Regions from separate parts of the Niveibacterium sp. COAC-50 genome, predicted to be linked through region 2. Evidence: predicted binding sites of a transcription regulator. Region 2 holds the regulator's gene; the other holds the start of a gene.
The links. The regulator FNR, encoded in region 2, switches genes on or off when oxygen is low (the NO sensors DNR and NnrR bind a similar motif). The targets are predictions, from matches to a motif close to TTGANCTAGNTCAA.
Positions count from the first base shown of each region.

Region 1 (4,192 bases), on a different contig from region 2:
CGCTGCGCGGAAGAAGCTCAGTTGCGGGCCGCAGCTGGGGCAGGCGTTCGGCTCGGCATGGAAGCGCCGGTCACCCGGCGCGCGGTACTCAGCCAGGCACGCCGGGCATTGCGCGAAGCGCGCCATGCTGGTGTTGGCGCGGTCGTAGGGCAGGCGCGCGGCGATGGTGTAGCGCGGACCGCAGTCGGTGCAATTGATGAAGGCGTAGCGGTAGCGGCGGTTGGCTGGGTCGAAGAGCTCGGCGAGGCAGGCGGGGCAGATGCAGAGGTCCGGCCCGATTGTCGCGCGCTGCGTGCCGCCGGCTTCGCTGGCGAGAATCTGGAAGCCCGCCCCGTCGCCAAGGCGTTCGCAGGGTTCGACCTCCAGCGTGTCGATCTGTGCGGAAGACGGCGCATCGGTACGCAGGCGCGCTGCGAAGGCGTCCAGCGCGGGCGCATCGCCCTGTACTTCGATCGTGACGCCGCTTGCGTCGTTGCGGACCCAGCCGCTGAGCTGCAGCGCGTGCGCGAGGCGATGAGTGAAGGGCCGGAAGCCGACGCCCTGAACAATGCCGGTGACGCGCAGCCGCCGGCGGATCATCAAGCGGCCGGGGCCTTCGTAACGGCGGCCACGCCGGCCGCGAGCCAGTCCAGCCAGGCCTCGCAGCCCTCACCGCTGCGTGTCGAGAGCTGGATCACAGGTAGATCCGGCCGTACCTGCCGCGCGTAGCGCACGGCGAGATCGACATCGAAGTCCAGATGCGGCAGCAGGTCGATCTTGCTGATCAGCAGCAGGTCGGCGGCGCGGAACATGTCCGGGTACTTCAGCGGTTTGTCCTCACCCTCGGTGACCGAGAGGATCACGACCTTGTGCGCTTCGCCGAGATCGAACGCTGCCGGGCACACCAGATTGCCGACGTTCTCGATCAGCAATAGCCCGTCCGAGGGCAGCTGCGCCTGCTCGGCGAGCTGATCAGCCGCTTGCGCGACCATGTGGGCGTCGAGATGGCAGCCCTTGCCGGTGTTGATCTGTACCGCCGCCGCGCCGGTCGCGCGGATGCGCTCGGCATCGAAGGCGGTCTGCTGATCACCTTCGACCACAGCCACCGGTGAGCGCGTGCCCCAACGCCGGATCGTATCGACCAGCAGCGTGGTCTTGCCGGAGCCCGGGCTGGATACGAAGTTCAGCACGAACAGCCCGCGCGCAAGAAAGCGGCTGCGGTTGGCGTTGGCCTGCGTGTCGTTGTCGGAGAGGATGTCCTGCTCGATGCGCAGGATCTGCGCCTCGCTGGTGCCCGGCGCGTGGCGCGCGTCGAGCGTACCGTGGGCGGGTCTGAACGATGTGGCCGCTGGGGGCGTGGCGGCACCGCGCCGCGGGCGAGCGTAACGCATCCCGTGTCCGTCAATGTGGGCGTCGCCGCCCCCGCATCCGCAGGTCACACACATCGCACAGTTCTCCAAATCTTCCAGGCTGCGACACGGGCCACGCGGGCCGCGTTCCGCAGCGGTACTACCTTGTCAGGCCGGAGCGCCCGGCTCGATCACCACATCGACCACGCGCATCTGATCGCCGTCCGTCACCTTCAGTCGGAAGCCGCCGCATGTCGTGCAAGGCATGCCGACCTGTTCCAGTTCGACTTCCGCCTGGCAGGTTTCGCACCACGCCCGGCCCGGCGTGCGCTCGACCTCGATCCTGGCGCCCTCGGCCAGCGTGCCACGGCTGACGACCTCACAACAATATTGCAGGGTCTCGGCCTCGACATGCGCGAGCGCGCCGATCGCCAGCGCGATGCGGGTCACGCGCCGCGCGCCGGCTTTGCGAGCAGCGCCTTCGACGATGCCGATCACGCGTTCGGCCAGGGACAGTTCATGCATCGGCGCATTGTCCACCATCCACTGCCAGCGGCCGCGGCAGCTTGGCGCTGATCTGACCGTGGTCAAGTGCGTCCCGGGCAAGTATCGGCAGCAGCGGTGAGTGGTGCTTGCGCGCGCCGGTCCGTGCGCGCAGATATCTATATGGCGTGCCCTGAGGGCTGACGGCCCCGACCCTCGCCCTCGCCTCGAATCAGCGAATTGTCGGCGCGGAAACATTGATCCCTGTCTATTTGTGGCGATCGGAATGCGCTGATGATGAAAGTTTGAGGCGCGCAGGCGACGCTCACCCAGCTGGCGGCTTCCTTCACCTTGTCAGGAGTTTACGCATGAACCGGTTTGTCATCGCCGAGGCGAGCAAGTGCATCGGCTGTCGTACCTGTGAGATTGCCTGTGCGATGGCGCACCCGGCCGGCGATGCAGCCGACGGGCTGACGCCACGGAGCTTCGCGCCACGTCTGACGGTGGTGCGTAGTGGCACGATCACGACGCCGATCCTGTGTCGCCAATGCGATGACGCACCCTGCGTGCGCGCCTGCCCGAGCGGCGCAATTGTTTACGAGCAGGACAGCGTCCAGGTGTTGCAAGAGCGCTGTGTCGGCTGCAAGACCTGCGTGGTGGCCTGCCCCTACGGCGCGATGACGGTGGTGACGGTGCCTGCGGCGGCCGGTTCGGACACGGTGCTGGCGTCGCGCAAGACCAAATCCGAGGCGCAGAAATGCGACCTCTGCATCGATCGTGCCGAAGGCCCGGCGTGCATTCCCTCCTGCCCGACCAAGGCGCTGCACCTGATCGACAAGGACCGCATGGCCGCGACGCTGCGCAAGCGTCAGGCGCAGGCGGCGCTTGACCTGGCTGCCGGCGTGCAGTTCTGAACTGAATTCGAATCCCTCCGGAAAAGGACTTGTGAGATGAAGAAGGTCATTACGGTATGTCCGTACTGCGGTTCGGGCTGCAAGATCAACCTGCTGGTCGAAGGCAACAAGATCGTCGGCGCCGAAGGCGCGAACGGTGTTACGAACGAGGGCGAGCTGTGCCTGAAGGGCTACTACGGCTGGGACTTCCTCAACGACACCAAGCTGCTGACGCCGCGCCTGACCAAGCCGATGATCCGCCGCCAGCGCGGTGCCGGCTTCGAGGCGGTGTCCTGGGATGAGGCGATCGACTTCGCCGCGACGCGCCTGAAGGCGATCAAGGACAAGCACGGGCCGGATTCGATCATGGTCACCGGCTCGTCGCGCGGCACCGGCAACGAATCGAACTACATCGCGCAGAAGTTCGCCCGTGCGGTGATCGGTACCAACAATATCGACTGCTGTGCCCGCGTCTGCCACGGCCCCTCGGTGGCCGGCCTGATGGTCACGCTGGGCAACGGCGCGATGAGCAATTCGATCAACGAGATCGAAGACACCAAGTGCATCCTGGTGTTCGGCTACAACGCGGCGGATTCGCACCCCATCGTCGCGCGCCGCATCATCAAGGCCAAGGAGAAGGGCGCCAAGATCATCGTCTGCGACCCGCGCTACATAGAAACCGCGCGCCTCGCCGATCTGTACCTGCCGCTGAAGAACGGTACCAACATGGCGTTGGTGAACGCCTTCGCCAACGTCTTGATCAACGAGAACCTCTACAAACCCGATTTCGTCGCGCAGTACGCCGAGGGCTTCGAGGAATACAAGGCGGCGGTCGCCAAGTACACACCGGAATACACCGCCGAGATCACCGGGCTTGATCCGCAACTGGTGCGCGATGCGATGCGCATGTACGCCGGTGCGCCGAGCGCGACGATCCTCTGGGGCATGGGCGTGACGCAGTGGGGGCAGGCGGTGGATGTGGTCAAGGGGCTCTCCAGCCTTGCCACAATCACCGGCAACCTCGGCCGGCCGAACGTCGGTGTCGGCCCGGTGCGCGGCCAGAATAACGTGCAGGGCGCCTGCGACATGGGCGCACTGCCCAACACGCTGCCGGGCTACTACCCGGTGACCGATGCAGCAGCGCGCGAGAAATTCGCCAAGGCCTGGGGCGTGCCGAGCATCCCTGCCGAGAAGGGCTTCGGCATCACCGAAGTGCCGCACAAGATCCACGAAGGCAAGCTCAAGGCCTACTACATCTTCGGCGAAGACCCGCTGCAGACCGACCCGGATCTGGGCATGCTGCGCGAGGCCTTCTCGAAGCTCGAACTCATCATCGTGCAGGACATCTTCATGACGAAGACCGCGATGATGGCCGACGTGATCTTCCCGGCCACTTCGTGGGGCGAGCACGAGAACGTGTTCTCCAGCGCCGACCGGGGCTTCCAGCGTTGCTACAAGGCGGTGGACGCGAAGGGCGACGTCAAGGAC
Region 1 covers NZ_JABCJM010000005.1:124,067-128,258, forward strand. Annotated here, with positions in the region: gene hypF (carbamoyltransferase HypF) at 1-579, opposite strand, end outside; gene hypB (hydrogenase nickel incorporation protein HypB) at 579-1,424, opposite strand; gene hypA (hydrogenase maturation nickel metallochaperone HypA) at 1,497-1,871, opposite strand; gene HH302_RS17795 (4Fe-4S dicluster domain-containing protein) at 2,180-2,725, shown strand; gene fdhF (formate dehydrogenase subunit alpha) at 2,762-4,192, shown strand, end outside.
Region 1: hypA (hydrogenase maturation nickel metallochaperone HypA) is a predicted target of FNR. The motif match lies at 2,069-2,082, and genes of this name have one in related genera.

Region 2 (4,192 bases):
AAACTGATCCGGCGTCACCGGGACCAGTAGGGCCCCTTCGCCGTACAGGGGTATCGGGTACTCCTGCTGCGCAAAGAAGAACGTGATGCGCGCCCCGGCTTCTTTGGCGAACTCGATCGCCCGGGTAACGGTGCTGCTGGACAATTCCGACCCGTCCGTTGGAACAAGAATGTGTTTGAACATCTTCTGACCTCCGGCGATATACGGCAATTTGATCTTAGGCGGCAACCAAGCGGTGGCGTTGACACCGGTCAATCGCGTGCTGCACTGCAATGACCGTCGCCCAAGCGCTGAGTAACATGAATCTGGGTGGTTCGGATGGGAGGTACCATGGAAACCGTCGAAAACGTAGCTGTCGGTGGTGAGGCGCGATCCACCGAGCATAAGCTGTCGCTTGGTGTGGTTCGGCAACAGATGGCTGCAAGCGTAGACCCCTTGGGCATCGTTGCGCCAGTGATGCACGCGCAAATCGCTTGGTGCTTGCATCCGCTGGAGTTTGCCGAGCGCTGGGGCCGCTTCTCGGCTGACGCTTGGGCGCTGGCGTGCAACGGTCTTGCGCGAGCGGTTGGGGCACATGTCCCGGATGTTGTGCGACCTCAAGCCGATGACACCCGGTTTGCCGACCCGGTGTGGTCTCAAAGTCCGTCCTGGGCTGCCTTGAAGCAGTGGTACTTGCTGTCAACGCGGCATGCGCAGGACATGCTCTACGCGACGCCCGGGCTATCGGGGACCGAGCGCCGCCGCGCGGCGTTCTGGTGGCGGCAATGGCTCAATGCCGTGGCGCCGACAAATTACTTGGCACTCAACCCGGTCGCGCAACGTGCGGCGGTCGCCAGCCAGGGGCAAACGCTTCGGTCCGGCTGGCAGAATTTCCTCGATGACCTGCGTGCCGGGGATATCCGAATGGCTGACCCCGCCGATTTCAAGGTTGGGAAGAACCTTGCGACGACGCCGGGCGAAGTCGTTGCCCGCACCCGCCTGGTGGAGGTCATCCACTACACCCCGACGGCGGATACGGTTCGACAAACCCCGATCGTGATCGTGACGCCATGGATCAACAAGTTCTACATCCTTGATCTGACGTCGAAGAAGAGTCTGGTGCGGCATTTGCGCGATGCGGGCTTCGATGTGTACATCACTTCGTGGAAGAACCCCGATGCAGCGCTCCGCGACGTTCGTTTCGATGATTACCTGCAGGAGGGGGTGGATGCGATAGTTCAGGTCGCTCGCCAACTATCCGGGGCGGACAAAGTACATGCGGTCGGGTACTGCATCGGCGGTACGGCCTTGTCGATGTACATGGCATGGGCGAATCGCCACTACACGCCGGATGAGATGCCGGTTGCACACTGGACGCTATTTACGACATTGGTGGACTTCGCCAAGCCGGGCGACGTGGAGGTCTTCATCGATGAAGGGAGCGTCCGCTACCTGACGCGGGCCATGGAGCAGCGCGGTTACCTCGACGGCCGCGACATGGCTACATCGTTCCGCTTGCTGCGCTCGAACCCGTTGATCTGGCAATACGTGGTTCAGGGCTACCTGATGGGCGAAAAGCCGCCGTCGTTCGACGTGCTCTACTGGAACATGGATACCACGCGCATGCCCTATGCCATGCATGCGTGGTACTTGCGAGAGCTCTACCTCAAGAATCGCCTGATTGAGGCCGATGCGCTGACCGTCGCTGGCGAGTCGCTCGATCTTGGGCGGATCACCCAACCGCTGTATGCCGTTGCGGCCGAAGACGATCATATTGCCCCGTGGCGGCAAGCATTTCGGGTGGCCAATTTCGTGCGTGGAGACAAGCGCTTCGTGCTGTCGTCCAGCGGGCATATCCTCGGGATCGTCAACCCACCCGTACAGCCGCCGAAACGCGAATACTGGATCGGCACGGCTCACCGGACCGACAGCGCGCATGGTTGGCGTGAGCGCGCCGACCACCACGCCGGAAGTTGGTGGGACGATTGGTTCAGGTGGCTGGACGAGCGTTGCGGTGAGCGTGTCGCACCGCCACCCGTGTGCAACGAAGCCTTTCCTCCGCTTGCCGCTGCTCCTGGTGACTACGTCATGGAACGCTAACGAGGCCGATGGATTACCTGCTGCTCAAACATCTTCACGTCAGTTTCGTGGTGCTCTCGGCAACAGGATTCATCGCCAGAGGTATCGGCGTCCTGATTGATGCGCCTTGGGTGCGCCAGCGTTGGGCGAGGGTGGTTCCGCATATCGTCGATACCGGATTGCTCGCCTCGGCCGTCGCCTTGGCCTGGACCCTTCGCGTAGCGCCGTTTCGTGACGACTGGTTGACCGCGAAGGTGCTTGGCTTGCTTGGCTACATCGTTCTGGGGTCTTACGCGCTCAAGCGCGGGCGCACACGCCAAGCAAAAGCGGCCACATTTGTGGCCGCTTTGTTGGTGCTGGCTTACATCGTGTCGGTCGCGCTGACAAAACGACCGACGCCGTGGTGGTAACTACACGTTCGCGCGGCCAATCAGTCGGCGCAGTCCATCCGCATCCAGAATCTGGATGTGCTTCTGGTGGACGCTGATCAAGCCGTCATCCTGGAATTTGGAGAACGCCCGGCTCACTGTCTCCAGTTTCAGACCGAGGTAAGAGCCTATCTCCTCGCGCGTCATGCGAAGGTGGAACTCCGAAGCGGAGTACCCACGAAGGCGCATGCGTTGCGATAGGTTGATCAGGAATGCAGCCAGACGTTCTTCTGCGCGCATCGACCCGAGCAGCATCATGATGCCTTGCTCGCGGACGATCTCGCGGCTCATGAACTTGTGGAACTGGCGCTGCAGGGGTTCGATGCGGCGCGAGAGTTCTTCGAGCCGTTCGAACGGAATCATGCAGACGTCTGAATCCTCAAGTGCAACCGCATTGCAGACATGCCGATCCGTCGAGATGCCGTCGAGTCCGAGGATCTCTCCGGCCATCTGGAAACCGGTGACCTGATCCCGGCCGTCTTCGGTCAGGATGTCGGTCTTGAAGAAACCGGTGCGAATCGCATAGATTGCTTCGAAAGGCTCCCCAGCACGGTATAAATGCTGCTGCCGCTTGACCTTCTTGCGTGCAGTGATGAGGCCGTCGATCCTTTCAAGATCGACGTCGTCAAGACCAACGGGAAGGCAAAGCTCCTTGAGGTTGCATTGGGTGCACGCGGTGCGAAGATTGACGGCCGTCAGCGGAATCGTGGCGGGTTTTTCCAAGGCGGGTGCTCCAAGTGGGCTAGTTGATGGCAATCAAACGGCTCCGACCGAGTTCATGACACCTTCCGGCATCCACAGAGAGAAAAAAATAAACAATGAATCAGAATGAGCAGACGCCGGTCTTCGACCGCGATCTCATCCAGCGTTTCGACGTTTCCGGCCCGCGCTACACGTCGTATCCGACCGCGGACAGGTTTCACGAGGGCTTTGGACGCAGCGACTACGCAAGACATCTAGGTCTGCGCGCGCAGGGCGGCCTCAAAAAACCCCTCTCATTATATTTCCACATTCCATTCTGCGATACGGTTTGCTTCTACTGCGCGTGCAACAAGATTGTCACGAAGGACCGTAGCAGGGCGGAGCGCTACCTGCGCTATCTTGACAAAGAAATGGGTTTGGTCGCCGGACAGCTCGCCGGCTCGCACGATGTTTCACAAATGCACTGGGGCGGCGGCACACCGACCTTCCTGTCGGACAGCGAGATCCGCGAATTGTTTCGTTCGATCCGCCGGCATTTCAACCTGACGCCCGGTGGCGAGTACTCGATCGAGGTAGACCCGCGCCGCGTTTCCGCTGAAACCGTTGCGCTGCTTGGGGCCGAGGGCTTCAACCGGATGAGCGTCGGTGTTCAGGATTTTGACCCGATCGTCCAGAAAGCCGTCAACCGCATCCAGTCTGTTGAGGAAACCGCGGCGGTCATCGCGGCCGCGCGCGCGAATGGTTTCCGTTCGGTCAGTATCGATCTGATCTACGGATTGCCGTTCCAGAGCGTCGAGCGCGTCAGCCAGACGCTGGATCGCGTGCTGGAGATCGCCCCGGACCGTCTTGCACTCTACAACTATGCCCACCTGCCGACGCGCTTCATGCCGCAACGGCGGATCAATGCGGGCGACTTGCCGAGTGCGGACCAGAAACTCGAGATCCTGGGCATGGCGATTTCGAAGCTGACTGACGCGGGCTACGTGTTCATCGGCATGGACCAC
Region 2 covers NZ_JABCJM010000003.1:376,648-380,839, reverse strand. Annotated here, with positions in the region: gene HH302_RS14925 (universal stress protein) at 1-183, opposite strand, end outside; gene HH302_RS14920 (alpha/beta hydrolase) at 415-2,079, shown strand; gene HH302_RS14915 (SirB2 family protein) at 2,088-2,468, shown strand; gene fnr (fumarate/nitrate reduction transcriptional regulator Fnr) at 2,469-3,209, opposite strand; gene hemN (oxygen-independent coproporphyrinogen III oxidase) at 3,305-4,192, shown strand, end outside.